4 regions of the Pseudomonas sp. PK-RTE-24 genome follow, and region 3 is predicted to be linked to each of the others. Evidence: predicted binding sites of a transcription regulator. Region 3 holds the regulator's gene; each other region holds the start of a gene.
What was found. Region 3 encodes FliA, which starts transcription of late flagellar genes. Its sites were predicted from a motif close to CTAAAGTTTNNNNNNNNNNNGCCGNTAA; they were not measured.
Positions count from the first base shown of each region.

Region 1: a site for FliA is predicted at 4,255-4,282, ahead of ACV8MC_RS20125 (methyl-accepting chemotaxis protein). Genes of this name have one in related genera too.
Region 2: a site for FliA is predicted at 1,596-1,623, ahead of ACV8MC_RS12920 (methyl-accepting chemotaxis protein). Genes of this name have one in related genera too.
Region 4: a site for FliA is predicted at 2,651-2,678, ahead of flgM (flagellar biosynthesis anti-sigma factor FlgM). Genes of this name have one in related genera too.

Region 1 covers NZ_CM133224.1:4,483,877-4,491,471, reverse strand. Annotated here, with positions in the region: gene ACV8MC_RS20145 (hypothetical protein) at 1-394, opposite strand, end outside; gene ACV8MC_RS20140 (hypothetical protein) at 396-845, opposite strand; gene ACV8MC_RS20135 (AAA family ATPase) at 1,177-1,701, opposite strand; gene pnuC (nicotinamide riboside transporter PnuC) at 1,698-2,261, opposite strand; gene ACV8MC_RS20125 (methyl-accepting chemotaxis protein) at 2,492-4,126, opposite strand; gene ACV8MC_RS20120 (undecaprenyl-diphosphate phosphatase) at 4,431-5,261, shown strand; gene ACV8MC_RS20115 (DUF1294 domain-containing protein) at 5,258-5,686, shown strand; gene ACV8MC_RS20110 (MmcQ/YjbR family DNA-binding protein) at 5,853-6,212, opposite strand; gene ACV8MC_RS20105 (LysR substrate-binding domain-containing protein) at 6,209-7,117, opposite strand; gene ACV8MC_RS20100 (FMN-dependent NADH-azoreductase) at 7,244-7,595, shown strand, end outside.
Region 2 covers NZ_CM133224.1:2,885,302-2,892,896, forward strand. Annotated here, with positions in the region: gene ACV8MC_RS12920 (methyl-accepting chemotaxis protein) at 1-1,452, opposite strand, end outside; gene ACV8MC_RS12925 (helicase HerA-like domain-containing protein) at 1,639-3,126, shown strand; gene ACV8MC_RS12930 (DUF721 domain-containing protein) at 3,260-3,715, opposite strand; gene secA (preprotein translocase subunit SecA) at 4,025-6,766, shown strand; gene argJ (bifunctional glutamate N-acetyltransferase/amino-acid acetyltransferase ArgJ) at 6,889-7,595, shown strand, end outside.
Region 3 covers NZ_CM133224.1:5,668,161-5,675,755, reverse strand. Annotated here, with positions in the region: gene flhF (flagellar biosynthesis protein FlhF) at 1-316, shown strand, start outside; gene fleN (flagellar synthesis regulator FleN) at 433-1,263, shown strand; gene fliA (RNA polymerase sigma factor FliA) at 1,260-2,000, shown strand; gene ACV8MC_RS25505 (chemotaxis response regulator CheY) at 2,168-2,539, shown strand; gene ACV8MC_RS25500 (protein phosphatase CheZ) at 2,558-3,346, shown strand; gene ACV8MC_RS25495 (chemotaxis protein CheA) at 3,400-5,685, shown strand; gene ACV8MC_RS25490 (protein-glutamate methylesterase/protein-glutamine glutaminase) at 5,735-6,880, shown strand; gene ACV8MC_RS25485 (flagellar motor protein) at 6,880-7,595, shown strand, end outside.
Region 4 covers NZ_CM133224.1:3,072,152-3,079,746, forward strand. Annotated here, with positions in the region: gene ACV8MC_RS13775 (MFS transporter) at 1-862, shown strand, start outside; gene ACV8MC_RS13780 (flagellar brake protein) at 936-1,682, opposite strand; gene ACV8MC_RS13785 (flagella synthesis protein FlgN) at 1,772-2,239, opposite strand; gene flgM (flagellar biosynthesis anti-sigma factor FlgM) at 2,288-2,614, opposite strand; gene flgA (flagellar basal body P-ring formation chaperone FlgA) at 2,777-3,538, opposite strand; gene ACV8MC_RS13800 (chemotaxis protein CheV) at 3,621-4,553, shown strand; gene cheR (protein-glutamate O-methyltransferase CheR) at 4,600-5,427, shown strand; gene flgB (flagellar basal body rod protein FlgB) at 5,787-6,197, shown strand; gene flgC (flagellar basal body rod protein FlgC) at 6,201-6,644, shown strand; gene flgD (flagellar hook assembly protein FlgD) at 6,660-7,388, shown strand; gene flgE (flagellar hook protein FlgE) at 7,420-7,595, shown strand, end outside.

The DNA of each region.
Region 1 (7,595 bases), 1.2 Mb from region 3:
AAAGGGCGCTGTCGTCAACGCTCTGCGGGCCGGCACTGATGCTGACGCGCGTGACGTTGGCCATTTGGTTGTTGGCACCGGCGCCCTGGTTCACACCGAGGATGCCGTTGCCATTGCTGAAAGAGTTGCCGCCGATGTTGGCGCTCGCGTCGATGGCGCGGCTGGCGGGCGTGTCGATGGTTTGCCTGACGCTGGTGGTGGCATGGGCTTCGGTGCCGATGGCAATCGCCTTGGTGTTGGCTTGTTGCATCTGGTCACCGGCAGCCTGGTTGACATTGAAGTTGCCGCGATACTGAGCGCCGGAATCCTGAATGTTTGCCTTGTTGACTGAAGCCGAATCGGCCATGGCGCTGGTGCAGCCGAGCAGGGCAAGAAGCAGCAGGGTGCGATTCATGTCATTGGCCTCCGGCCATGCGAGTCAGAGGCGCCAGCCCGGTACTCATCGCCCGGTTGACCGTGTTGGAGATCGAGGCGCCAGAACCACCGCCGCTGCCAGTACGCATGCCGGGCAGGCCGTTCTGATTGGTCAGGGTGTTCATGCCGGGCAGGTTGGAACTGGGCGTGGTCATGTTGCCGCGAATCGATGAGCCGCTGGCGACACTGGCGAAATCACCGTCAGTGAGTTCGGTACTGCTGAGGGTCTGGTTGATCCGCGCCGAAGGGTTGGCGTTGACCGTGGTCGGATAGGGGTCTTTGCCGCCATTGCGCCCAATCGCGACGGGTTGAACGTCGCGGTTAAGGACGATCACGCCGTTGCCTTCAGCCTGGGCGCTGACGCTGATCAAAGCGCTGGCGGCTGATCCGATCAGCAGGAGGCAGGTCAGGCCTTTATTGAATTTCCCCACGGCTGCAATTCCTTCTTCAGTGGGCTGGGTTATTCAGCGTTGTGAAGGAGAGAGCGAAAGCTGTGCCGGTTTTGAATTATCTTTTTATTTCAACGGCTTACATGCTTTGGGAAATTCCCTGTTGCGGGCACTGTTTCAGCGCTGAGACACAGGGCGGATCGCTTACGGGGCAATGGGCGCCGGAAAGCTCTGGAACAAGGGTTTGCGCCGAGGTGTTTCACCGGCGTAACAGATCACGGGACGCAATGGTGAATGACGCTTGGGCGGGGCCTTTGCGCGGTCGTGAGTGTTTCAAAAACGGACAGTTTTGCGTTAAAAGCCGCCGGGCGGCTTATCTGGACAGCAAACGCTCGACCGCCGCAAAGGCTTGTGTCTGGCGTTCGGCCCAATTGCCTTTGATCACTTGCAACGGCTGTTGGTTCTGGATCAGCCAAACGCGGGTGGCTTCGTAGAACGCCAAGCGATCCGCAAGATCCGGTTGGCAGCGCTGGCCGTCTTCGGTCCAGTCGACTTGCTGCGGTGATAACAGCAGGTGCAGGTCGTAATGGCGCGCCAGTAACTCGGTTTCCAGCCAGGCCGGGCAGTCGCCAAACAAAGTCTGGCTCCAGAGGATGTTGCTGAGCAGGTGGGTGTCGAGAATCAGCAGTGGGGGCTGTTTCGCGCGCGCCTGATCTTCCCATTGCAACTGGCCCCGGGCGATATCAGGGATATCCGCAAGGCAAGTGTCGCGTGGGTTGTCTTCGATGAACCGACGAACATATTCATCAACGCGCACGCCGCCGAAACGCTGCTCCAACCCTGCCGCCAGCCAACTCTTGCCGGTGGATTCCGGGCCGGTGAGAACAACGACTTTCATGCGCGCAACGCCGGATCGGCACGCCATTCCCGCCAGCCTTGCACGGCGAGCAGGGTAAACAGCGCGTACAGGGCGGCGGTCAGGTACAGGCCTTTGTAGATGAACAGGCCGACAAAGATCACATCGAGGACGAACCACAGCGCCCAGCATTGCAGACGTTTTTGCGCCATCCACAGTTGCGCGACCAGACTGAAACCGGTGAGCGCGGCATCGAGCCACGGCTGTGCGGCGTCGGTCCAGTGCGCCATCGCCGCGCCCAGCGACAGGCTGCCGATCGCCCCAACGCCGAGGCCGAGCACCATCGAGCGTGCATCGAGGCGGGTAACCTGTCGACCGTCATGCATCGTCCCGGCGCGGGTCCACTGCCACCAGCCGTAGATCTGCAGCGCGGCGTAGATCACTTGCAGCAACATGTCCGAATACAGCTTCACCTCAAAGAAGATCCAGCTGTAGAGCAACACCATGACCAGCCCGATCGGCCAGCACCACGGATTCTGCTTGACCGTCAGCCACACGGCGATGACACCGAGGGCAGCGGCAAACAGTTCAAGCCCGGACATGAGTGATCCTTGGGGGAGTTGAGAAGGGGGCGGATTGTACTGCATTAGTCAGGTCAAAAGCCCCTCACCCTAACCCTCTCCCGGAGGGAGAGGGAACTGACCGCGTTGTTTGGTCGTGGTACGCCGACCTGGAATATCGCGTCGAACGCAGATCATGAAAAGCGCAGTGATCTGCTCCCTCTCCTCGGGGAGAGGGCTGGGGTGAGGGGTGGGCTCACCTCGGTGACCGGTCAGACCCGGAACTGGCGCAGCAACCCGTTGAGCTGTTCGCTCAGTTGCCCAAGCCGCAGGCTGGCTGCACTGGACTGCTCAGCCGCCAACGCGGTGCTATGGGAAAGCCCGGCCGCCTGGGTGACGTTCTGGTTGATGTCCTCAACCACTTGCGCCTGTTGCAGCGTAGCGCTGGCAATCGACGCATTGAGACCGTTGAGATTACGTAATGCCTGGCCAATCGCATTAAGGCTCGCCCCGGCCAGTCCCGCCTGTTCGATGGTCAATTGCGAGGCCTTGCTGCTGTCGCCGATCACCTTCACCGCAGCCTCCGAATGATTCTGCAAACGCTCGATCATCGACTGAATCTCCGCCGTCGATTTCTGCGTACGCTGGGCCAGCAAGCGCACCTCATCGGCGACTACGGCGAACCCGCGACCCTGTTCTCCCGCGCGCGCCGCTTCAATCGCCGCGTTCAAGGCCAGCAGGTTGGTCTGTTCGGCAATCGAACGAATCACCTCCAGCACGCTGCCAATCTGCGTACTCTCCGCCGCCAGGGTGCGGATTACTTCCACCGCCTGATCGATCGTGCCCGAGAGCTTGTCGATCTGTTGCAGGCTGCCGTCAATATTGATCTGCCCCTGTTGCGCCTGCGCTTCGGCATCGCGCATTTCTGCGGCGGCGTGTTCGGCGTTTTTCGCCACGTCCTGCACGCCGTAGGTGACTTCGTTGATCGCTGTGGCCACCAGTTCCATCTGCTGCGACTGCTGCTGGCTGCGCTGCTGCGCCTGCGAGGCATCGTTACCCAGCTCGCTGGAAGACTGGCCCAAAGCGCTGGCCGAGACCTGCAGATCACCAATCACTCGGCGCAGCTTGGCCGTGAATGCATTGAAATGATGGGCCAGTTCGGTGACTTCATCCTTGCCATGGGTATCGAGGCTGCGGGTCAGGTCGCTTTCGCCACTGGCGATGTTGGCCATCGCATTCACGGTTTCCTGCAATGGACGGACGATGCTGCGTGCGATCAGAATCACCAGCAGCGCCATGATCAGCGCAATCGCCAGACCGATGGCCGACGCCTTGATCATCTGCCCTTGGAATTCGGCTTGCACATCGTCGACGTACACGCCGGAGCCGATCACCCAGCCCCACGGCTCAAACAGCTTCACATAAGAAGTCTTGGCAACGGGATCAGTCGCTCCCGGCTTCGGCCAGCGATAATTGACCATGCCCGCGCCTTTGGCCTTGGCGATGGCGACCATTTCGTTGAACACGGCAAAGCCGTCCGGGTCGCGGATCGCCGAGAGGTTCTGGCCTTCAAGTTTGGGGTTGGTCGGGTGCATGACCATCACGGGCGTGAGGTCGTTGATCCAGAAGTAGTCGCTCTGGTCGTAGCGCAGGCCACGGATCGCGGTCAGCGCCTGCTTTTGCGCCGCGTCCCTGGTCAGGGTGCCAGCGGTCTCAAGACCTTGGTAATAGGTGAGCAGGCCACTGGCGGTCTGCACCACGTGCTGGGTTTTCTGCGCCTTGGCGTGGTAGAGGTCGTCATGGATCTGCTTGAGCATCAACACGCCCAAGGTCAGCAACATGACCACCGCCACGATCAAAATGAGCCACAAGCGTCGGCTGATCGACACACTGCGCAAGCTGTTCATAACGCTGTCACTCCGGGTTCTTGTTCTTGTAATAAACGATCGCCAGCATCCAGCCACCGCTGTGGGCTCGCGATTGCGCGACTTGAGCCGCCTAACGCGGGGAGCGCTATTAAGGCTTGTCTGTTAGGATTTCGGCCCCGCGCGCGAAAACCTGAATCCGGTTTTGATATTTCACGGAATTTTTACCGTTTCGTGTGGATCCTGTGCGCGCGCAATCGCTACAGCTTTTACCGGCTACGCTGGACGCAGTGAACGAAAAAATACTATCGGGGCATGCCCGCGTGCATCGCTCTTTGGGGGATTGATGGATCTTTGGACCGCCTTGCAGGCACTGATTCTAGGAGTTGTAGAAGGGCTGACGGAGTTTTTGCCCATTTCGAGTACCGGACACCAGATCATCGTCGCCGACTTGCTGAACTTCGGCGGCGAGCGGGCCATGGCGTTCAACATCATCATTCAGCTCGGCGCGATCCTCGCGGTGGTCTGGGAATTTCGCCGCAAGATCCTCGACGTGGTGATCGGCCTGCCGACCCAGCCGAGCGCACGGCGTTTCACCGCCAACCTGCTGATCGCCTTCCTGCCGGCCGTAGTGCTCGGCGTGATTTTTGCCGATCTGATCCACGAATATCTGTTCAACCCGATCACCGTGGCGGCAGCGCTGGTCATCGGCGGGATCATCATGTTGTGGGCCGAACAGCGCCAGCATGAAGTCCACGCCGAAACCGTCGACGAGATTCGCTGGACCGACGCGCTGAAAATCGGCTTCGCGCAATGCCTGGCGATGATTCCCGGAACCTCGCGTTCCGGCTCGACGATCATTGGCGGCCTGCTGTTCGGCCTTTCGCGCAAGACGGCCACCGAGTTCTCGTTCTTCCTCGCCATGCCAACCATGGTCGGTGCGGCGGTGTATTCCGGTTACAAATATCGCGACCTGTTCGTGCCGGCGGATTTCCCGGTGTTCGCCATTGGTTTTGTCACGGCGTTCATCTTCGCCATGATCGCTGTGCGCGGCCTGCTCAAGTTCATTGGCAGCCACAGCTACGCAGCCTTTGCCTGGTACCGGATTGCGTTCGGCCTGTTCATTCTGGCCACCTGGCAGTTCGGCTGGGTGGACTGGTCGGCGGCCAAGGCATGAATGATTCGCGCTCGCGCCGCCCTGAGGGACGACCTTCAGGCGGGCGCCTTCAGCATCTGAAGTTGAAGCTTGGGGTGCTGCTGATCGTCTGCGCGCTGCCGCTGTTCGGCTCGCTGTCGATGTGGTTCAGCGGCATCTCGCGGGTGCCGTTGGCGGCGTACGGGATTGTCAGTGTGCTGGCGTTCTTTCTGTACTGGGCCGACAAACGCAAAGCCCGCGCCGATGCCTGGCGCACCCCGGAAAATATCCTGCATGCGGTCGAACTGGCGGGCGGCTGGCCGGGAGCGTTGATTGCGCAGCAGGTGTTTCGGCACAAAACGCGCAAGGTGTCGTTTCAGATTCTGTTCTGGGCGATCGTGTTGCTGCATCAGGTGTTCTGGATTGACCAGATTTTCCTCGGTTCCAACCTGTTGTCTTTGATCTAAAGAACACACTTACCCCTGTAGGAGCTGCCGAAGGCTGCGATCTTTTGGGACGCAGAGCGTCCCCGGCTGCATTCCCACGCAGAGCGTGGGAACGATCAATCCTCGCTGATGAGTCGCCTGACAAACCGCCTTCGCGAGCAGGCTCGCTCCCACAGGATTTGCGTGCTTACAAAAGCAGGCCGATTTGGGTTTTCTTAGGCAACTTGCCCACCACCAGTTGATGCGATCGCTGCAACAAACCCTGTAATTCCTCGGCACCCAGCGGGTAGGGCGGGTGCATGATGATCCACTGCGCCCGCGCCAGATACGGCGCCGGATGAATCCCCGGGCGGTCGCAATGGCCGAGAAACAGATCCTTGTCGACCTTGAACGCCAGCGAATCCCCACGTAATCCCTGCAAGGCAAACATCTTGTTGCCGGCAATCGAGAACACCCGCACGCCGCCCCATTTGTAATCTTCCCGCGCGCCGGGCAGGGCAAGACAAAACTCGGCAACTTCGGCTTCGCTCATTCTTCCTTGTTTCATAGAAATCTGTCCCCGCAGGCATTGAACGATTCGACCAGGTGATCGATCCATGCGCGCACCGCCGGCATTACCCCGCGCCGGTGCGGATAGACCGCTTGCAGCCAGCCGCCAGGCAATGACCATTGCGGCAGCACTTGCACCAGTGTGCCGTTACGCAATTCGGTTTCGCAGAACATCATCGGCAGCACGGTAAAGCCCTGACCGGCGAGCACGCAGGCCTTGCGCACCACGAAGTCATCAATGCCCAGCCGCGCTTCCATGCTCAGATCGACGCTCTTGCCTTGCTGATCGAGCAGACGCACATGAACCATGCGGTCGGCTTCCAGCGCGCCGAGTACCGGCAGGTTTTTCAGGTCCTGCGGATGAGTGATCGTCTTGCCTTGCATGAACGCCGGGCTGGCGATCACCACCGCCTGAGCCTGACGCAAGCGCCGGGTGACCAGCAAAGGATCTTCATCACCGTGATCGCGCACACGCAAGGCGACATCGATGCCTTCGGTGACCAGATCGACCCGGCGGTTGAGCAGGACGACCTCCAGCTGCACCTGAGGAAACTTGCCGAGAAAGTCGCTGATCACCGTCGGCAGCATTTCATGGGCCAGACCGGTCGGGCACGACACCCGCAAGCGTCCGCGAGGCTCGCTGGACATGCTCGCCACCGCCTCGTCAGCCATTTCCGCTTCCAGCAGCATCGCCTGACAGTGGCGCAAGTAGCGTTCGCCCACGGCTGTTAGGCTCAGTTGGCGGGTAGTGCGTTGCAGCAGACGTGCACCGAGGCGCTCTTCCAGCTCGGCAATTCTTCTCGAAAGCCGTGACTTGGGAATACCGAGCAAACGCCCGGCGGCGGCAAAACCGCCGGCTTCGACCACTTTGGCGAAATAGTAGAGATCGTTGAGGTCCTGCATGCGCGTTTCCAGTCGTTCTATCAATGGGACGAACTATCGCATTGTCGGCGACTAATCAGCTATTGGTTTGTTGCGTAGGATTGTCTCCATTCCGTCGCCGCCGGCGATTCTTTCAGGAGAACCCACATGAAACTGTTGCACATCGATTCGAGCATTCTCGGCGACAACTCGGCTTCCCGTCAGTTGAGCCGTCAAGTCGTCGACGCCTGGCAAGCCGCCGAGCCGAGCGCCGTGGTTACCTACCGCGACCTGGCCGCCGATGCGATCAGCCACTTCTCGTCGACCACGCTGGTTGCCGCCGGCACCACCGCCGAACTGCGCGACGCTGCGCAACAGCACGAAGCCGAGCTGAGCGCTTCGACCCTGGCCGAATTCATCGCTGCCGACGCCGTGGTGATTGCCGCGCCGATGTACAACTTCACCGTTCCAACCCAGCTCAAAGCGTGGATCGACCGCGTCGCCGTCGCCGGCCAGACGT
Region 2 (7,595 bases), 2.8 Mb from region 3:
CGCTTCGATCGCCGCGTTCAGCGCCAACAGGTTGGTCTGCTGGGAAATGCTGGTGATCACTTCGAGAATCTGGCCGATGTTGACGGTCTTGCTGTTCAGCGACTCGATGTTGGTGCTCGACGCGCTGAGCATGCTCGACAGCTGGTTCATCGCTTTGATGCTGCGCTCCACCACTTGCTGGCCATCTTCGGCCAGACCCCTGGCATCGCTGGCCTGATTCGACGCTTGCGCGGCGTTGCGGGCGATTTCCTGGGCGGCGGCGCCGAGCTGATTGATCGCGGCAGCAACGCTGCTGGTGCGCGAAGCTTGCTGGTCGGAGTTGTACATCGACGAGTTCGACGCAGCGACCACGCGCAGGGCGACCTCGTTGACCTGGCCGGTGGCCGAGGACACTTCGCGGATCGAGCCGTGAATGCGCTCGACGAAGCGGTTGAACGCGGTGCCGAGGATGCCGAATTCATCGTTATTGATGATGTTCAGGCGTTTGGTCAGGTCGCCTTCGCCGTCGGCGATGTCTTCCATGGCGCGGGTCATCACGTGCAGCGGCTGGATCAGCAGGCGGATGAGCATGCCGAGCAGGGCAATGATGATTACCACGGCAATGATGGTTGCGATTACCGCTGAGGTGCGGAATTCGCTGAGCATCGCGTAGGCCTGGTCTTTATCGATCGACAGACCGATGTACCAGTTCACCGACGGCAGGCCTTTGATCGGAGCGAAGGTGACGATGCGGGTTTTGCCGTCGACGCTCACTTCGCTGAAATCGCTGCTGATGCGCGGAGTGTCCTGCGGATAGGCTTCTTTCAGCGATTTCATCACCAAAGCCTTGTCCGGGTGGACGAGGATCTTGCCGTCAGCGCTGATCAGAAACGCATAGCCCATGCCGTCGAAATCCCGCGCGGCGAGGGTGTCGATCAGCGATTGCAGGCTGAGGTCGCCGCCGACCACGCCGACGCTCTGCCCGGCCTTTTTCGACGCGGTGGCGATGGAAATGATCAACTGGCCGGTGGCCGCATCGATGTAGGGTTCGGTCAGGGTCGAGGTGCTGCTGCTTTCGGCACCTTTATACCAAGGGCGTACGCGCGGATCGAAACCGTCCGGCATCTTCACGTCCGGGCGGATGGTGAAGTGGCCAGTGGCATCGCCCAGGTAGGTGGCCATGAACGTCGAGGTCAGGCTTTTCTGTTCCAGCAGGCTGGCGACGGTGGCAGGTTCCGGGTTGATGGCGATGTTCTGCGCGGCGTTCTCGATCAGCAGAATGCGCCCGCTGAGCCAGGTCTGGATGTTGCCGGCGGTGACCTCGCCCATTTCATTGAGGTAGTTGTTCAGATCATCGCGGATCGCATTGCGCTGCAGCCAGTCGTTGTACAACGTGAACGAGGCAAAAGCGGCAATGACGATGAGAGCGGCGGCAAGCAAAATCTTATGGCTGAAGCGCAGGTTTTTGTTCATGGCTTGGGGTTCCGCTAAGGTCTTAATGTCCTGGGCGTGCTTTGATAGAGACGCGCACTATGGGCAAGGTTGAAAAATTGATATTTCCGGCTCTCCTTAGGGAAATGTCCGACCCGGTTTTCTGGCGGGTCTGTCCAATTTATGTATCGGCCATGTGTCATCAAAGATTAACCATTGGGTGAGAAAATGCCTGACTCCTCGCAACTCGTTATCGGCGCTGATCCGGCCGCGCAACCCATCGCTCAGGCCATGCGCCTGGCCAACCGCCACGGCCTGATCGCCGGCGCCACCGGCACCGGTAAAACCGTGACGTTGCAGCGCCTGGCCGAAGCGTTCAGCGACGCCGGTGTGGCAGTGTTCGCTGCCGACATCAAGGGCGACCTGTGCGGCCTCGGTGCTGCCGGCAACCCGCAGGGCAAAGTGGCCGAGCGCATCGCCGGCATGCCCTGGCTCGGTCACACGCCGCAGGCTTATCCCGTGACGCTGTGGGACATCCACGGCGAATCCGGACATCCGCTGCGCACCACGCTGAGCGAAATGGGTCCGCTACTGATCGGCAGCCTGCTCGAGCTGACCGACAGTCAGCAGTCGGCGCTTTACGCGGCCTTCAAGGTGGCGGATCGCGAAGGGCTGTTGCTGCTGGATCTCAAGGATCTGAAAGCGCTGCTCAATCACCTCAAGGACAATCCACAGTTGCTCGGCGAAGACGCCGCGCTGATGACCACCGGTTCCAGCCAGGCGCTGCTGCGCCGGTTGGCGACGCTGGAACAGCAGGGCGCCGAAGCCCTGTTCGGCGAGCCGGCGCTGCAACTCGAAGACATTCTGCAACCGGGCGCCGATGGCCGTGGACGTATCCATCTGCTCGATGCCAGTCGGCTGGTGCACGAGGCGCCGAAGGTTTACGCAACGTTCCTGCTGTGGCTGCTGGCCGAGTTGTTCGAGCAACTGCCCGAGCGCGGCGACGCCGACAAGCCGCTGCTGGCGCTGTTTTTCGACGAGGCGCACTTGCTGTTCGGCGACACGCCCAAAGCTCTGCAAGAACGGCTCGAGCAAGTGGTGCGTTTGATTCGTTCCAAAGGCGTTGGCGTGTATTTCGTCACCCAGTCGCCGGCGGATCTGCCGGATGACGTGCTGGCGCAGTTGGGCTTGCGTATTCAACACGGTCTGCGTGCGTTCACCGCCAAAGAGCAGAAATCCCTGCGCGCCGTGGCGGATGGCTTTCGGCCGAATCCGGCGTTCGACAGTCTGTCGGTACTGACTGAACTGGGGATTGGCGAGGCGTTGGTGGGCACCTTGACCGAGAAGGGCACGCCGGAAATGGTCCAGCGTGTGTTGGTGGCGCCGCCGCAATCGCGGATCGGCCCGCTGACTGAAACCGAGCGCACCGTGCTGATCGCCGGCTCGCCGTTCAAGGGCCGTTATGACAAGCCGATCGATCGCGAGTCGGCCTATGAAATCCTGATGGGACGCAAAGGGCTGGCGCCCGAGGCTGAAACACCAGCGGGCAAACCAGCGGCCGCAGAGCCAAGCCTGGCTGACCGCGCTGGCGAATTCCTCGGCACGGCGGCAGGGCAGGCGCTGAAATCGGCGATGCGCCAGGCGGCCAATAATCTCGGCAAGCAGTTGGTGCGCGGGTTGATGGGCTCTTTATTGGGCGGCAGCAAGCGCCGCTGAATTGAGGAGAATCGGAGATCAATACAGTGGGAGCGAGCCTGCTGGCGAAAGCGCTGTGTCATTCAACATCAATGTCGTCTGACATGGCCTCTTCGCGAGCAGGCTCGCTCCCACATGGCAATGGTGTGCACGGTCAGGTTTTGCTTTTGGCATGCGCCGCCAGCCGCTCCAGCGCCGCGCGCAATCCCGGATCGCTGATCCCGTCGGCCGTCGACTGAATCGTCTCTGCCGCACTGCTCGACAGATCCATGGTGTGCCCAACCGCCCGATGCTGCACGATCGGCGGGCGTACGCTGAATTTGATCCGCGTCAGGTTGGCGAACTCTTCGAACAGTTGCAGTTGCCGTTGCAGGCGTTTCTGCTGATAGCGCAGGCGCGTCGCCCAGTGACCGTCAGTGACCACCAGCGACAGCTCGCCTTCGCGCCATTTGGCCACCCGGCAATGCTCGCGGGCGGCCGGCTGCAACTGGCTTTCGAGCAGGCGCTGCAAATGCTCCAGGCGCTGGGCATGGCCGAGGATGGCTTTGAGCGGTTTGGCTTCGCGTAGCAGAACGGCGGGTGCTCTGGCCGTAAGAGGGCGAAACGCCATGATCGAACACCTGAAAGTCACAGAGGCGCCATGGTAGCAGAAAGCTGCGGAACCTCTGGGCCATTGCTTTTGTCCCTGATTTGCTCATTAAATCAACGCCTGACTTCTTTCCCCCGACGGGTTGAAGTTGAGCAAAACGCCCCTATTTTAAGTGAGCCCCGTCAAAGCGCAGTGCCAGCATCGTGGAACATCGCCACTTTCCTCACCACCGTTTCCGGGTAGAATGCTCGTTCGCATGCGGCCATGAGGGCTGCACGGGCGACTCACGGGGCCGCCCTCCATCCCTTTAGTGTGGAAGATCCTGCCGATATGTTTGCGCCTTTGTTAAAGAAACTTTTTGGAAGCAAGAACGAGCGTGAAGTCAAACGCATGCTCAAGACGGTGCAGCTCGTCAATGCCTTCGAAGAGCAAATGGTGGCCCTTTCGGACGATCAATTGCGCGCCAAGACCGCCGAGTTCAAGGCCCGTATCGCCAAAGGGGAAACCCTCGACAAGCTGTTGCCTGAAGCCTTCGCCGTAGCCCGCGAGGCCGGCAAGCGTGTGATGGGCATGCGCCACTTCGACGTGCAACTCGTCGGCGGCATGACTCTGCACGAAGGCAAGATTGCCGAAATGCGCACCGGTGAGGGCAAGACCCTCGTGGCCACCCTGGGTGTTTACCTCAACGCACTGTCCGGCAAGGGCGTGCACGTTGTGACCGTGAACGACTACCTGGCCCGCCGTGACGCCAACTGGATGCGTCCGCTGTATGAATTCCTCGGCCTGACTGTCGGCGTCGTGACGCCGTTCCAGCCGCCGGAAGAAAAGCGTGCCGCCTACGCCGCCGACATCACCTACGGCACCAACAACGAATTCGGTTTCGACTACCTGCGCGACAACATGGCGTTCAGCATGGATGAAAAATTCCAGCGCGAACTCAACTTTGCCGTGATCGACGAAGTCGACTCCATCCTCATCGACGAAGCGCGTACTCCGCTGATCATTTCCGGTCAGGCCGAGGACAGCTCCAAGCTGTACATGGAGATCAACAAACTGATCCCGCAGCTGGAACTGCATGTCGAGGAAGTCGAAGGCCAGGTCACCAAGGCCGGTCACTACACCGTTGACGAAAAGACCCGTCAGGTCGAACTCAACGAAGCCGGTCACCAGTTCATCGAAGAAATGCTCACCCGCGTCGGCCTGCTGGCCGAAGGCGAGAGCCTGTACTCGGCGCACAACCTTGGCCTGCTGACCCACGTCTACGCCGGTCTGCGTGCGCACAAGCTGTTCAATCGCAACATTGAATACATCGTGCAGGACGGTCAGGTCGTACTGGTCGACGAACACACCGGTCGTACCATGCCGGGTCGTCGTCTGTCCGAAGGCCTGCACCAGGCCATCGAAGCCAAGGAAGGTCTGAACATTCAGGCCGAGAGCCAGACCCTCGCCTCGACCACTTTCCAGAACTACTTCCGTCTGTACACCAAGCTGTCCGGCATGACCGGTACCGCCGACACCGAAGCGTTCGAATTCCACCAGATCTATGGTCTGGAAGTCATGGTCATTCCGCCGAACAAACCGTTGGCGCGTAAAGACTACAACGACCTGGTGTTCCTCACCGCCGAAGAGAAATACGCGGCGATCGTCGCGGACATCAAGGAAAGCATGGCCGCCGGTCGTCCGGTGCTGGTGGGTACCGCGACCATCGAGACGTCTGAGCACATGTCCGAATTGCTCGTCAAAGAAGGCATCGAACACAAGGTTCTCAACGCCAAGTTCCACGAAAAAGAAGCTGAAATCATCGCTCAGGCCGGTCGTCCGGGTGCGCTGACCATCGCCACCAACATGGCCGGTCGTGGTACCGACATCCTGTTGGGCGGCAACTGGGAAGTGGAAGTCGCTTCGCTGGAGAACCCGACTCCTGAGCAGATCGCGCAGATCAAGGCCGACTGGCAGAAGCGTCACCAGCAAGTGCTGGAGTCCGGCGGCTTGCAGGTAATTGCTTCCGAGCGTCACGAATCGCGCCGTATCGACAACCAGCTGCGTGGCCGTGCCGGTCGTCAGGGCGATGCCGGTTCGAGCCGCTTCTACCTGTCGCTGGAAGACAGCCTGATGCGCATCTTCGCCTCCGACCGCGTGAAGAACTTCATGAAAGCCCTGGGCATGCAGCCGGGCGAAGCGATCGAGCACCGTATGGTGACCAACGCGATCGAGAAGGCGCAGCGCAAGGTTGAAGGCCGCAACTTCGACATCCGTAAGCAACTGCTCGAGTTCGACGACGTCAACAACGAACAGCGTAAAGTGATCTATCACATGCGTAACACGTTGCTGGCCGCTGACAACATCGGTGAAACCATCGCCGATTTCCGTCAGGACGTGCTCAACGCTACCGTCAGTGCGCACATTCCGCCGCAATCGCTGCCAGAGCAGTGGGATGTGGCCGGTCTGGAAGCGTCGATCGAAAGCGATTTCGGCGTGAAACTGCCGATCCAGCAATGGCTCGACGAAGACGATCACCTGTACGAAGAAACCCTGCGCGAGAAGCTCATGACCGAGCTGATGGCGGCGTACAACGAGAAAGAAGACCAGGCCGGTGCCGAGGCGCTGCGCTCGTTCGAGAAGCAGATTGTCCTGCGCGTACTCGACGACCTGTGGAAAGATCACCTGTCGACCATGGATCACCTGCGTCACGGCATTCACTTGCGTGGCTATGCGCAGAAGAACCCGAAGCAGGAATACAAGCGCGAGTCGTTCACACTGTTCTCCGAGCTGCTGGATTCGATCAAGCGCGACTCGATCCGCGTGCTCTCGCATGTTCAGGTTCGTCGCGAAGATCCGGAAGCCGAAGAGCAACGTCTGCGTCAGGAGGCCGAAGCACTGGCGGCGCGCATGCAGTTCGAGCACGCCGAAGCGCCTGGCCTGGATCAGCCGGAAGCGCTGGGTGAAGAGGTCGATGTGGCACTGGCCACCGCCGCTGCCCCGGTTCGCAACGAGCAGAAGCTGGGCCGCAACGAACTGTGCTACTGCGGTTCGGGCAAGAAATACAAGCATTGCCACGGGCAGATCCAGTAAAACCCGTTTCAATCGCTGAACACCCCGCGCCGCGACCGGCTCCTGCCGTCGCGGCGTTTTGCCATTTATCCCACCGTCCTTTCCCGTGGCGGTGCTGACATCATTGAGTAAGGAGCGCATTCATGGCTGTTGGTCTTGGTCCTTTGCCAACGTTGCACCCGGTTGCCGGTTTTGAACTCGGTATCGCCTCGGCCGGCATCAAGCGCCCGGGGCGCAAGGATGTGGTAGTGATGCGCTGTGCTGAAGGTTCGACCGTGGCTGGCGTGTTCACCCTGAACGCGTTCTGCGCCGCACCAGTGATCCTGGCGAAAAAGCGCGTGCACAATGCCGTGCGTTACTTGCTGACCAACACGGGCAATGCCAACGCCGGTACCGGCGAGCCTGGCTTGGCGGCTGCCGAGCGCACCACCGCTAAGTTGGCCGAGCTGACCGGCGTCGATGCCAGCCAGATTCTGCCGTATTCCACTGGCGTGATCGGCGAGCCGCTGCCGGTCGAGAAGATCGAAGGCGCACTGCAAGCCGCGCTGGATGATCTGTCGGAGAACAACTGGGAAGCCGCCGCCACCGGGATCATGACCACCGACACGCTGCCGAAGGGCGCCAGCCGCCAGTTCGAGCATGACGGCGTGACCATCACTGTCACCGGCATCAGCAAAGGCGCCGGCATGATTCGCCCGAACATGGCGACCATGCTGGGTTACATCGCCACCGACGCCAAAGTCTCCCGCGAGGTGCTGCACAACCTGATGCTCGACGGCGCCAACAAGTCGTTCAACCGCATCACCATCGACGGCGACACCTCGACCAACGATTGCTGCATGCTGATCGC
Region 3 (7,595 bases):
GGCAACCACCAGCCAGAAACAGGTTCTAACCGCCGCTTATCACAGTTACAAGCGTTGCGGGCTGGCCGGCTGCATCCTGACTAAACTGGATGAAACGGCCAGTCTCGGCGAAGTGTTGAGCCTGGCGATCAGTCATGAATTGCCGGTCGCGTATCTGACCGATGGCCCACGGATTCCAGATGATCTGCATCTGCCGCGCCGTCATCAACTGGTCAGCCGCGCCGTCAGCGTGCAAATGCAGGAAGAACCCAGCGAAGAAGCCATGGCTGACATGTTCGCTGATATCTATCACAGCCCGACCAAGCAGGTTGGCTGAGGTAATCATGAACAGTTTTTGTACCTACATCGATGGTCTGCCACGCATTGTTCCGATCAGGAACGCGCAGCCAGTAATGTGGCCTCCGTCTATGCAAGACAAGGTAAAGAAATAACATGGGCAGCATGCATCCCGTACAGGTGATCGCGGTGACCGGCGGCAAAGGTGGCGTCGGCAAGACTAACGTGTCAGTGAACTTGTCGCTGGCGCTGGCAGAGCTTGGCCGTCGGGTCATGCTGCTGGACGCCGACCTGGGCCTGGCGAACGTCGACGTTCTGCTGGGGCTGACACCCAAGCGCACACTGGCCGACGTTATCGAAGGCCGTTGCGAACTGCGCGACGTGCTGTTGCAAGGCCCGGGCGGGATTCGCATCGTGCCGGCGGCCTCCGGCACGCAGAGCATGGTGCACCTGAGCCCGGCGCAACATGCCGGCCTGATCCAGGCGTTCAGCGACATCGGCGACAATCTCGACGTGCTGGTGATCGACACCGCTGCGGGTATTGGTGACTCGGTAGTCAGTTTCGTTCGTGCCGCGCAAGAGGTGTTGCTGGTGGTCTGCGACGAGCCGACTTCGATCACCGACGCTTACGCGCTGATCAAGTTGCTCAACCGCGACTACGGCATGAACCGCTTCCGCGTGCTGGCCAACATGGCGCAGAGCCCGCAAGAAGGGCGCAACCTGTTCGCCAAGTTGACCAAGGTCACGGATCGCTTCCTCGACGTCGCCCTACAATACGTCGGCGCCGTGCCATACGACGAAAGCGTGCGCAAGGCAGTGCAGAAGCAGCGCGCCGTCTACGAAGCCTTTCCCCGTTCCAAGTGCGCACTGGCCTTCAAAGCCATCGCCCAGAAGGTCGATACCTGGCCGCTGCCCGCCAACCCGCGCGGGCATCTGGAATTTTTCGTCGAGCGTCTCGTGCAGCAAACCGCAGGGCCTGTGATATGACCGCCAGTGGCATGAATCTTTACAAAAAGTCGGCGCGTGACGCGCAATACGAATTGATCGAGCGTTACGCGCCACTGGTCAAGCGCATTGCCTATCACTTGCTGGCGCGCCTGCCGGCCAGCGTGCAGGTCGAAGACCTGATCCAGGCCGGGATGATCGGTTTGCTGGAAGTCTCGACCAAATACGACGCCAGCAAAGGCGCCAGTTTCGAAACGTACGCGGGCATTCGAATCCGCGGCGCGATGCTCGATGAAGTGCGCAAAGGGGATTGGGCGCCACGCTCGGTTCACCGTAATACCAGGATGGTCAGCGACGCGATTCGCTCGATTGAAGCTAAAACCGGCCGTGACGCTAAAGATCACGAGGTTGCGGCCGAACTCCAATTGAGTCTCGACGATTACTACGGGATTCTGAATGACACCTTGGGCAGTCGCCTGTTCAGTTTCGACGACCTGTTGCAGGACGGCGAACACGAAGGGCTGCACGAGGATGGCGCCAGTGCTCATATGGAGCCGTCACGCGATCTGGAAGATGAACGCTTTCAGGCGGCGCTGGCGGACGCGATTGCCAATTTGCCGGAGCGTGAGCGACTGGTGTTGGCGCTGTACTACGACGAAGAGCTGAACCTCAAGGAGATCGGTGAAGTCCTTGGCGTCAGTGAATCGCGGGTCAGCCAGTTACACAGCCAGTGCGCGGCCCGTCTGCGGGGGCGTTTGGGGGAGTGGCGAGCGCGCTGAAGGCAGTGTGGGGACACTGCGAAACGAGGCTGGTGCGGTGATGAACGGCGCCGGTCTCGATCCGTTGTGCTCCAGACAAACTTTAAGTGCTGCGCCGATTGATTGAAGTGGCGCGTCCAGGTGCTGGGCGCGTTTAAGACTGCTTGGAGGTCGAATTGAACAAAGACATGAAAATCCTCATCGTTGATGACTTCTCAACGATGCGGCGGATCATCAAGAACCTGCTGCGCGATCTTGGGTTCACCAACACCGTCGAGGCCGACGATGGCACCACTGCCATTCCGGTGCTCAACAGCGGCAGCATCGACTTTCTGGTAACGGACTGGAACATGCCGGGCATGACCGGTATCGACCTGCTGCGTCACGTGCGCGCCGATGAAAAACTCAAGCACCTCCCGGTGTTGATGGTGACTGCTGAAGCCAAGCGCGAGCAGATCATCGAGGCCGCTCAGGCCGGTGTGAACGGTTACGTAGTCAAACCTTTCACGGCTCAAGCGTTGAAAGACAAAATCGAGAAGATTTTCGAACGCATCGGCTGATGAATGCGCGGGGGAGCTATGGAGCATAACGAATCATCACAGGGCGATTTCGAATCGACCCTGAAAAAACACGCGGTCGAACTGGTCGAGAGCCTTGAAAAAGGCAAGTTCGGCGACGCGGTGCAACTGATCCATGAGCTCAATCAGACCCGTGACCGCGGCCTGTATCAGGAAGTGGGCAAGCTCACACGTGAACTGCACAGTGCGATCGTCAATTTCCAGATCGATCCGCACATGCCGCAGGCCGAGGAAGTGTCGCAAATCACCGACGCCACCGAACGCCTGGGCTATGTGGTCAAGCTGACGGAAGCCGCGGCCAACCGCACCATGGATCTGGTGGAAAGCGCCACCCCGGTGGTCAACAGTCTGGCTGATGAAGCGCAGACGTTGAGCGCCGATTGGGGCCGCTTCATGCGTCGCGAGGTCGGGGCTGAAGAGTTCCGTGAACTGGCGCGCCGGGTCGACGGTTTTCTGTCACGCAGCAGCACGGACAACCGTGCGGTGTCGAGCAACCTCAACGACATCCTGCTGGCTCAGGATTACCAGGACCTCACAGGTCAAGTGATCAAGCGTGTGACCCAACTGGTCACCGAAGTCGAAAGCAATCTGCTCAAACTCGTGCTCATGGCCAGTCAGGTCGACCGCTTTGCGGGCATCGAACATGACCGCGCCGCAATGCTTGCTGAAAAAGATCCACAAAAACATCTCTCGCAGGGTGAAGGTCCGCAGATTCATGCCGATAAACGAGAAGACGTTGTGTCCGGTCAGGACGATGTGGACGATTTGTTATCCAGCCTTGGATTCTAGAGTTTCGGAATTCGGGTTTTTTGGGTTTTTAGACCTGTAGGAGCACCCCATTAATGAGCTTCGGCGCCGATGAAGAGATCCTTCAGGATTTCCTGGTTGAGGCCGGCGAGATTCTTGAGCAACTGTCCGAACAACTGGTCGAGCTGGAAAGCCGCCCGGATGATGCAGATCTGCTCAATGCAATTTTTCGCGGTTTCCACACTGTAAAAGGGGGCGCCGGCTTCCTTCAGCTCAATGAGCTGGTGGAGTGCTGTCACATCGCCGAAAACGTTTTCGACATCCTGCGCAAGGGTGAGCGTCGCGTTGATGCAGAGCTGATGGACGTTGTGCTCGAAGCACTGGACGCGGTGAACAGCATGTTCAGCGAAGTCCGTGAGCGTGCACCGATCACCGCTGCCACGCCGGAACTGTTGGCCGCGCTGGCGCGTCTGGCCGAACCGCAATCGGCGGATGAAGCCCCGGCTTCGCCGGTTGCCGAGATGATCGAAGAACTGGTCGTTGAAAGCGACTCCTCGGACGACATCACCGATAACGAATTCGAACAACTGCTGGACTCGCTGAACGCCGTCAAGGCCCAGGCTGAGGCTCCGGCCGCTGCTGTGGCGCCCGCGTCGGTTGCCGACACGGCGGCGAGCGATGAAATCACCGACGCCGAATTTGAATCGCTGCTCGATCAACTGCATGGCAAAGGCCAGTTTGCTGTCGATGCGGTCGCTCCGGCGGCACCAGCAGCGCCGGCTGCTCCGGCCGCGCCTGCTGCGGGCGACAGCTCGGACATCACCGACGACGAATTCGAAGCCTTGCTCGATCAGTTGCACGGCAAGGGCAACTTCGCCGTTGACGCGCTGGAATCGGCCATCGCTTCCGCCCCGTCAGCACCTGCTGCACCGGCAGCCGCTGCGGCCGGCAGTGACCTGATCAGCGATCACGAATTCGAATCGCTGCTCGACGAATTGCACGGCAAAGGCAAGTTTGACGCCAGCGCTGCGACTGCCGGCTCTGCGTCGAGCGTCGCCACGCCAACGGCGAAAGCTCCGGCTGCCGCTGCTGCGCCGAAACCTGCCGCCAAGCCTGAACCGAAAGCCGAGGCGCCGAAACCGGCCGCCGCGGCTGCACCGGCTCCGGCCCGTGCGCCAGCCGCTGCACCGGCAGAAAAACCGGCCAGCGAAGCGGAAACCACCGTGCGCGTCGACACCGCGCGGCTCGACGAGATCATGAACATGGTCGGTGAGCTGGTGCTGGTGCGTAACCGTCTGGTGCGTCTGGGCCTCAACAGCGGCGACGAAGCCATGTCCAAGGCCGTGTCGAACCTCGACGTGGTCACCGCTGACCTGCAGACCGCCGTGATGAAAACGCGGATGCAGCCGATCAAGAAGGTCTTCGGGCGCTTCCCGCGTCTGGTTCGCGACCTCGCACGTCAGCTCAAGAAAGAGATCAACCTGGAACTGGTGGGCGAAGAAACCGACCTCGACAAAAACCTTGTCGAGGCTCTGGCCGACCCGCTGGTCCACTTGGTGCGCAACGCTGTCGACCACGGCATCGAGTCGCCGGAAGAACGCGAAGCATCGGGCAAGGCCCGTGGCGGTCGCGTGGTGCTGGCGGCCGAGCAGGAAGGCGACCATATCCTGCTGTCGATCTCCGACGACGGCAAAGGCATGGACCCGAACGTCCTGCGTTCGATCGCGGTAAAACGCGGTGTGATGGACAAGGACGCCGCCGATCGCCTGAGCGATACCGAGTGCTACAACCTGATTTTCGCTCCGGGTTTCTCGACCAAGACCGAGATCTCCGACGTGTCCGGCCGTGGTGTCGGCATGGACGTGGTGAAGACCAAGATTTCCCAGCTCAACGGTTCGATCAACATCTACTCGACCAAGGGCCAAGGCTCGAAGATCGTCATCAAGGTGCCGCTGACCCTGGCGATCATGCCGACGCTGATGGTCATGCTGGGCAATCAGGCGTTTGCGTTCCCGCTGGTCAACGTCAACGAAATCTTCCACCTCGACCTGTCGACCACCAACGTCGTCGACGGTCAGGAAGTGGTGATCGTGCGCGACAAGGCGCTGCCATTGTTCTACCTCAAGCGCTGGCTGGTCAGCTCCGCCGCTCACGAAGAGCAGCGCGAAGGCCATGTGGTGATTCTTTCGGTGGGCACTCAGCGCATCGGCTTCGTCGTCGATCAACTGGTCGGCCAGGAAGAAGTGGTCATCAAGCCATTGGGCAAAATGCTCCAGGGAACTCCGGGCATGTCCGGCGCCACCATCACCGGTGACGGCCGCATTGCGCTGATTCTCGATGTTCCAAGCATGCTCAAGCGTTACGCCACAAAGCGTATTTGAATCCGGGGCGGCGGCGCGATGACGCGCCGCTGCACCTAATGGAGTGTTTATGGCAGTCAAAGTCCTGGTGGTGGACGATTCGGGTTTTTTCCGCCGCCGCGTCTCGGAAATTCTTTCGGCGGATCCGAGCATCCAGGTGGTCGGCACGGCCACCAACGGTAAAGAGGCGATCGATCAGGCCATGGCCCTCAAGCCTGACGTGATCACCATGGACTACGAGATGCCAATGATGGACGGCATCACGGCAGTGCGGCACATCATGCAGCGCTGCCCGACCCCGGTGTTGATGTTCTCCTCGCTGACCCACGAAGGCGCGCGGGTAACCCTCGATGCGCTGGACGCCGGCGCGGTGGATTTCCTGCCGAAGAATTTCGAAGACATTTCGCGCAATCCCGAGAAGGTCAAGCAACTGCTGTGCGAGAAAGTCCACAGCATCTCGCGCAGCAATCGTCGTTTCAGTGCCTACAGCGCGCCGGCTCCCGCCGCTGCGCCAGCGCCGACGCCTGCTCCGCCAGCGTCCAGCTACGGCAGCCACACGAGCCACAGCAGCCCTGTCCCGGCACGTCCGGCGCCTGCGCCAGCGCCTGCCCGTGCATCCGCTGCCAGCGCTTCGTCGCCGGCTCCGAAACGCAAAGCCTACAAACTGGTTGCCATCGGCACCTCGACGGGTGGCCCGGTCGCGCTGCAACGCGTACTGACGCAGTTGCCGGCGAACTTCCCGGCGCCGATCGTGCTGATCCAGCACATGCCGGCGGCGTTCACCAAGGCGTTTGCCGAGCGTCTCGACAAGCTCTGCCGCATCAGCGTCAAGGAAGCCGAGGATGGTGACATCCTGCGTCCGGGCCTGGCGCTGCTGGCGCCGGGTGGCAAGCAGATGATGATCGACGGCCGTGGCGCGGTGAAGATTTTGCCGGGTGACGAACGTCTGAATTACAAGCCGTGCGTGGACATTACCTTCGGTTCTGCAGCCAAGTCTTACGGCGACAAAGTTCTGGCAGTGGTGCTGACCGGCATGGGCGCCGACGGCCGCGAAGGCGCGCGTCTGCTCAAGCAGGGCGGCAGTTCGGTGTGGGCACAGGACGAAGCTAGCTGCGTGATCTACGGCATGCCGATGGCCATCGTCAAAGCCGATCTTGCTGACGCGGTGTATGGTCTGGACGACATCGGCAAGCACATCGTCGAGGCGTGTATCTGATGGATGTTCTCAGCCTAATCGGCCTCATCATGGCGTTCGTCGCCATCATCGGCGGCAACTACCTTGAAGGCGGTCACCTCGGCGCGCTGGCCAACGGCCCGGCGGCGCTGATCGTACTGGGCGGCACGGTCGGTGCTGCGCTGCTGCAATCGCCGATGAGCGCGTTCAAGCGCGCCATGCAGATTCTCGGCTGGATCTTCTTTCCGCCGCGTGTCGACCTGGCCGGCGGCATCGACCGCGTGGTCAATTGGAGCCTGACGGCGCGCAAGGAAGGCCTGCTCGGCCTCGAAGGCGTGGCCGACGCCGAACCTGACAGCTATTCGCGCAAGGGCCTGCAATTGCTGGTCGACGGCGCCGAGCCGGAAGCCATTCGCAGCATTCTCGAAGTGGATTTCTACACTCAGGAATCCCGCGATATCGAAGCGGCCAAGGTGTTCGAAAGCATGGGCGGCTACGCGCCGACCATCGGCATCATCGGTGCGGTGATGGGCCTGATTCACGTGATGGGCAACCTCGCTGATCCGTCGCAACTGGGTAACGGCATTGCCGTGGCGTTCGTCGCGACCATCTATGGCGTGGCCAGTGCCAACCTGATCCTCTTGCCGGTCGCGGCCAAGCTCAAGTCCATCGCGTTGCGGCAGTCGCGTTATCGCGAAATGTTGCTGGAAGGAATTCTGTCGATCGCCGAAGGTGAAAACCCTCGTTCCATTGAGTT
Region 4 (7,595 bases), 2.6 Mb from region 3:
GCTGACTCGACGGATTCACCCGGCGCCTCTGCACCCCGCGCCGATGGAGCCGCGCTTCTTTATCAAACGTGTGCCGCAATCGCTGAGCACGGTGCTCGGCGCCGGTTTGATCATCGGTTCGTTCTACGGTCTGGCGCCGCTGTACGCCTCGCAACAGGGGCTGACGACCGAGCAGGTCGGTCTGTTCATGGGTAGCTGCATTTTTGCCGGCTTGCTGGTGCAGTGGCCGTTGGGCTGGTTGTCCGACCGTTATGACCGCGCATTGCTGATTCGCTGCTTTGCCGGGTTTCTGGCGGTGGCGGCGTTGCCGTTGGCGATCATGCCGCAGGTGCCGCTGGAGGTGCTGTTCGTCGTCGGCTTCTTCTGTTCGCTGGTGCAATTCTGCCTGTATCCGCTGGCGGTGGCGTTTTCCAACGACCACGTCGAAGGCGATCGCCGCGTGTCGCTGACCGCCATGCTGCTGGTGACTTATGGTGTTGGTGCGAGCATCGGGCCGCTGCTGGCGGGTGTGCTGATGAAGTTTCTCGGCAGTCAGAGCCTGTATGCGTTCTTCAGTTTCTTCGCGTTGGTGCTGGTCTGGCGGATTCGTCCGAAAGCAGTGACCAACCTGCACCAGGTCGACGACGCACCGCTGCATCACGTGGCAATGCCGGACAGCATGTCGAGCTCGCCGCTGGTGGCGGCGCTTGACCCGCGTGTCGATGAGCAGGTGGTGCAGGAGCAGATGGTCCAGGACCCGGCGCCGGTCACTCCTGAGCCTGAGCCTGAGCCCGAAGCGCAGCCGGAAGCAGTCGTTGAAACCGAACTGGACAGCGGCAATGACGACAAGCCTGCGCCGGATATCAGTGGTGGCAGGCCCTGAGCCGAAGATAAACACCGGCGCATAAAAAAGGGCAGTCCCGCACAGGACTGCCCTTTTTATTGGTCGCTGCGACTCAGAGATCGTCTTTGTCGAAACGCCGTGCTTCACGCTGCAACTGGTAAACGAAACGCTCGACGTTGCGCGCAGCCTGGCCACTGATGTTGTGGAAGCGCAGACCGGCGAAGGTGATGTTGAGTTTTTCTTCGAAGTGCAGGTAGCGCAGCTCGACCGATGTTGGCTGATTGCCGAACAGCGGCGGGGCGATCAGGCGGTCGTAGACCTGGCCCAGTTGCAGGCGGTCAGTGATGTCGCCTTCGAAGCGGAATTTGCAGCCGGTGGCGGAGATGTCCAGCAGCTTGCCGTGCAGAGGAACCTTGAGCTTTTCGCCGCCCAGTTCAACGCTGACCAGGTCGGTGAGTTTCAACGCAGCGCGGAAGGCGTTGCGGCGCTGGTGGTAGACCACTTCGCTCGGCAGGTCGCCGGTGTAGAAACGGTCGCCGTCGGATTCTTCGATGTTCAGTGTGCCGTTGCATTCCCAGGCGATGCGCACGCCGTCATGAAAGCCTTCGACCTTGAACGGCTCGCCCGCTTGCAGGAAGCGCTCGCCATCGCGCGGGATCATTTCGTCCAGGGCGATCGTCGCGGTTTCGCGGTCGACCTTGATCAGGTAACTCTGAAAGCGCTGGCTGCGTTCATGGAAGGTGATGATCAGCGGATCGTGGCTGTCTTGCAGCTGGCGCAGGTTGCTGGAGATTTCCAGTGGCGTGGTGAGCACCTTCGGAGGCTGCGGAGCATCATCCGCGCTTAGGGTGTTGGACACGGTTCTTCAATCTCCAGACAAAATAAGACGACTGGCCAGTATTTTGCCAGCATGTTGCGCAGGTGGATAGTGCAGGGTCAGCGAATGGCTCATGCCTGGCTGAGCGTTCGCGGCTTGACCGGTTTGGCAAAGGTGCCGCTGGCGTCGTACAACGCTGGCGGCTCACCGCCGGTGAGGATCTTCAGCTGATTGGCCGTGGTCGCCTGCTGGATCTGGATCGACTGGCCATTCTTGACGTTGGCAGCCTGGCACTGGGCGATCAGCGCGGTCAGGGCGTCGCCCTGGGTCAGCAACTGTTCGCCAATGCTCGAGTGACTGGCCAGTTGCTCAAGACCTGTGCGATCGGTCGGCAGGTTGAGGCTGGCGAGGATTTCGCTGCGCTTGCGGCCATGCTGCTCGAGCAGAATGATCAACGCTTGCTTGGTCGCCAGAATTTCTTCCAGCAACGGCATGTCGCGACCATGCAAAGCGAGGGATTCGGTTTGCAATAACTCCAGCAATTGTTGCGCTGGAGCAAAGTCGTCGTTGATCAGTTGCAATAAGTTAGTGTCGTGCATGGCTGGCCTTGGGGTTTAAGCGTCCAAAAGCCTGGCGCCGGCAAAAGCCTAGCGCTGGGCTTCGAAGTTGAGCAGTTTGCTGGCTACACGGTTGCTGTCGACTTTATAGCTGCCATCGGCAATCGCGGCTTTCAACTCGGCCACACGGGCTTTGTCGACAGCAGGCTGATCGCGCAGCTTGTCAGTGACCTTCTGCAACTGTTGAGCCTCATTGCTGAGGTGTACCGACTCCCCGCTTTTGGCGACATTGGCCTGTTCGGCCTGGGTATTCAGCGGCGCGGAGGGGCTGTTTTCAGCGCTTTCCTTGGCGTTGCTGGTACGTGTGCTGCCGGTTAGTGACGAGGAACTGTTCAATCGGTTGAAATCGATAACCATGATAAAAAACCTCTGGGAATTTGGACGCTTGCCATGTTTTCGGCTATCCCCTGAAAAACTTTAGGCCCAATCAACCATAAGCTTGCATGCGCCGTTGCGAGACCTGCTGCGGCACAGTTTAGGGAAGCGACGGGATCGGCGCCAGTTTTCTCCACGAGGCTTTTACATGGCCACTTCGACCTGTCCCGGCGCAATCACCTGCGCCTTGATAACTCTCTGAGAATTAAGGTTTTTTACTCGAATCTGTTCTTTCATCCCGCCATTGGAGAGCGCTTCCCCCGGCATGCGTACGGCAAGGGTGCCGCTGCGCGCAGTGATCACCACCTGATCACCCTTGCGGACCACTTCGGCCTGTTCCAGATGCACCAGGGTGATGACCTGATCGGCGACCGTTGGTCGGGTAAGTTTCTGCCCGATCGCTTCGTCGACAGAGGTCAGGAAACCCTGGTTGATCGTGCTGACGTCGCGCTCGCGCAAGGTCACGTCCTGCGGCTCGATAATGCCGGCGCGTTTCAGCGGACGAGTGGTCGTCACGATATCGCGAAACAGGCGGACTTGAGCGGGTACGAACACCGTCCAGGGCGAGCTGCCTTCGCAGCGAACCTTCACCGTGACGCGGCCCAGCGGGCGTGCCGGGCTCTCCAGAGTCGCTGTCAATTCCTTGTCGCACATGGGCATGCGCATGCGCGGGTCGAGCTGATTGACTTCGATTTCGTAGCGGCCTTCGGTTTGACTGGAAGCCAAATAGTCTTCTACGGTGAATTCAAGAAAGCCCTGAGTCACGCCGATAAGCATATCAGGCAAGGTAACCGCATCTGCATGGGCAGGACTGCCAGCAAGCAAGCAGCAAACGGCGGACACCGCGCAAAGCCCTTTGCGAAGGGAAGATGTCAGGCGTCGGGAAAATGTCGTTTGAGCGTTCATACGAGTTAAAAAGCAAGCGCCGTGCCGTTTAGCAATGAATGTGCGTCGCAACAACACTTGGCGTTGATGTAGGAGTCTGGGCATGGCTGGTGTAATGGATTCGGTGAACCAGCGCACGCAACTGGTAGGGCAGAATCGCCTCGAGCTGCTGTTGTTCCGTCTCGACGGGCCGCAGCTCTACGGGATCAACGTGTTCAAGGTACGGGAAGTGTTGCAATGCCCGTCCCTGACGTTGATGCCCAAATCCAGTCCTGTCGTGTGCGGGGTAGCGAATATACGGGGAGCGACCATTCCGATCCTGGATCTGGCAATGGCAACGGGCTCCGGTGCGTTGAAAGACAAGAACAGTCCGTTCGTGATCATCACGGAGTACAACACCAAGACCCAGGGTTTCCTGGTCCGCTCGGTGGAGCGCATCGTCAACATGAACTGGGAAGAGATCCATCCGCCACCCAAGGGTACCGGTCGCGATCACTACCTGACCGCTGTGACTCGGGTCGACAACCAGTTGGTCGAAATCATCGACGTCGAGAAGGTGCTGGCCGAAGTGGCGCCGACGCCGGAAGCGATTTCGGTGGGCGTGGTCGATGTCGAGACGCAGACCAAGGCGTTGTCGCTGCGGGTGCTGACGGTCGATGACTCGTCGGTGGCGCGCAAGCAGGTCACCCGTTGTCTGCAGACCATCGGTGTCGAAGTGGTGGCGCTGAACGACGGCAAGCAGGCGCTGGATTACCTGCGCAAGCTGGTCGACGAGGGCAAGAAGCCGGAAGAAGAGTTCCTGATGATGATTTCCGACATCGAGATGCCGGAGATGGACGGGTACACCCTGACGGCGGAAATCCGCGGCGACGCACGCATGCAAAAGCTCCATATCATCCTGCATACTTCGTTGTCGGGGGTATTCAATCAGGCGATGGTGAAGAAAGTCGGTGCTGATGACTTTCTGGCCAAATTCCGTCCTGATGACCTCGCATCCCGGGTAGTCGACCGGATCAAAGCAGCAGATATCAGCTAGGGACCTTCTGTCCCTGGCGGTCAACACGATTTAAGAGGCGGCATCATTGTCTACGGGTAATTTGGATTTCGAACAGTTCCGGGTCTTCCTGGAAAAAGCCTGTGGCATTCTGCTCGGTGAAAACAAGCAGTATCTGGTCTCGAGCCGTCTCAACAAACTGATGGAGCAGCAAGGCATCAAGTCCCTGGGTGAGCTGGTACAGCGCATCCAGACCCAGCCGCGCAGCGGTTTGCGCGAGCAGGTGGTCGATGCCATGACGACCAACGAAACCCTGTGGTTTCGCGACACCTATCCGTTTGAAGTCTTGAAGAACAAGGTACTGCCGGAAGCGATCAAGGCCAGCCCCAACCAGCGTCTGCGGATCTGGTCGGCGGCCTGCTCGTCGGGACAGGAACCGTACTCGCTGTCGATGTCGATCGACGAGTTCGAGCGCAGCAACCTGGGTCAGTTGAAGATGGGTGTGCAGATCGTTGCCACCGATCTGTCGGGCCTGATGCTCAACAACTGCAAAACCGGCGAGTACGACAGCCTGGCCATCGGTCGCGGTCTGTCGCCGGAACGCCTGCAACGCTACTTCGACCCGAAAGGGCCGGGGCGCTGGGTGGTCAAGGCGCCGATCAAGAGCCGGGTGGAATTCCGCTCGTTCAACCTGCTCGACAGCTACGCGGCGCTGGGCAAGTTCGACATCGTGTTCTGCCGCAACGTACTGATCTACTTCTCTGCCGAAGTGAAGAAGGACATCCTGTTGCGCATTCACAGCACGTTGAAGCCGGGCGGGTATCTGTTCCTTGGCGCTTCGGAAGCGCTGAACGGATTGCCGGATCATTACCAGATGGTTCAGTGCAGCCCGGGGATTATTTACAAGGCGAAATAAGCGGTTTGCGCTGATACAAAAACGGGAGGCCCGCAAAGGCCTCCTTTTTTTATGCCCGAATTATTTTCCACGAATCCCCTGTGGGAGCGAGCCTGCTCGCGAAAGCGGTCTGTCCATAAGACAGTTGGCGCCTGACACGCCGCCTTCGCGAGCAGGCTCGCTCCCACAGGGATCTGCGCTGACCTGGCAACGACGGCAAGCGGCAGAAAAGCGGCATCCGGCGGTAACCGGTTGCCGCTTTTCTGGCATTGCCGCTTAGCCTGTTCGGCACAAAGCCCCGGAATACGGGGCTTTGATCATTTGGCACGGCGCTTGCTAAAGCTCAAGTACGAAAAACCGGTCACCTGAAGGTTCCCGACATGAGCATCAGCTTCGACAAAGCGCTGGGCATTCACGAAAAGGCATTGGGCTTCCGCGCCCAGCGTGCCGAAGTGCTGGCCAACAACATCGCCAACGCCGACACCCCGAACTACAAAGCGCGGGATCTGGATTTCTCCAAAGTGCTCGAAGCACAGACCGAGAAGACCAAGACCGGCGGCCACTTTGCCCTGAACATGACCAACAGCCGGCACATCGAGGCTGAAGGGCTGGGCAATGGCGACGAGTCGCTGATGTATCGCACGCCGATGCAGCCTTCGATCGACCAGAACACCGTCGACGCTCAACTGGAACAGTCGAACTACGCGGAAAACGCCGTCGGCTTCCAGGCCAGCTTCACCTTGCTCAACAGCAAATTCAAAGGGCTGGTGTCAGCCCTGCGCGGAGAATAATCCATGTCCCTGTCCAGCGTTTTCAACATTGCCGGCAGCGGCATGAGCGCGCAGACCACGCGTCTGAACACCGTGGCGTCGAACATCGCCAACGCCGAAACCGTTTCGTCGAGCATCGACCAGACCTACCGCGCCCGTCATCCGGTGTTCGCCACCATGTTTCAGGGCGGCCAGGCCGGCGGCAGCAATTCGCTGTTCCAGAACCAGGATGCGGCCGGGCAGGGCGTGCAGGTGCTTGGCGTCGTCGAAGACCAGAGCAACCTCGAAGCGCGCTACGAGCCGAACCATCCGGCCGCCGACGCCAAGGGCTACGTCTACTACCCGAACGTCAACGTGGTGGAAGAAATGGCTGACATGATTTCCGCGAGCCGCTCGTTCCAGACCAACGCGGAAATGATGAACACCGCCAAAACCATGATGCAGAAGGTACTGACCCTCGGTCAGTAATAAGGGGCGACTGCCATGAGCGTTACGGATACCACCAGCAGCCTGAGCATGAACGACATCCTGGCCAACTCGTCGAAGAAGGCCAGCAGCACGACGTCGGGCGGCATCGCTTCGGCGACCAACAGTGCCACCGGCGGCCAGGCGCTGGGCAAGGATGCTTTCCTGCAATTGCTGGTCACCCAGCTGAAAAACCAGAACCCGCTCGACCCGCAGGACAACAGCGCTTTCGTCGCGCAGTTGGCGCAGTTCAGTAGCCTTGAAGGCATCACCACGCTGAACTCCACTGTCAGTGGCCTTGCCGGCAACTACAACTCGTCGCAGGCGTTGCAAGCGTCATCGCTGGTCGGTCGCAACGTGATCGTGCAGACCAACACCGCCCAGCTCGATGACCCGAGCAAAGGCCTGACCGGTTCGGTCACCGTGCCTTCGTCGATTGCCGGCGGCACCGTGACCATCACCGACAAGGACGGCAAGACCGTGCGCACCATCGACCTGGGCAGCCGCGCTGCCGGCGATGCCAGTTTCACTTGGGACGGCAAGGACACCGCCGGCACCGTGGTTCCGGTCGGCACTTACACGTTCAAGGCCAACGCACCGATCAACGGCACCGCGACCGACCTGGCGACCTACCTGCCGGCGACCGTCAACAGCGTGACGATCAGCCAGACCGGTGGCGAGCTGATGCTCAACCTGGCCGGCAAGGGCACCGTTGCCCTGTCCAAAGTACAAACCATTGGTATATAGAGCCGACTAACCCGGCACGAAGGAGTGGAACATGTCTTTTAACATCGGCCTTAGCGGTCTCTATGCCGCCAACAAACAACTCGACGTCACCGGCAACAACATCGCCAACGTCGCCACCGCCGGTTTCAAATCCTCGCGCGCAGAATTCGAAGACGTCTATTCGTCGACTCGTCTGGGCAGCGGCAGCAAAGTGATCGGCAACGGCGT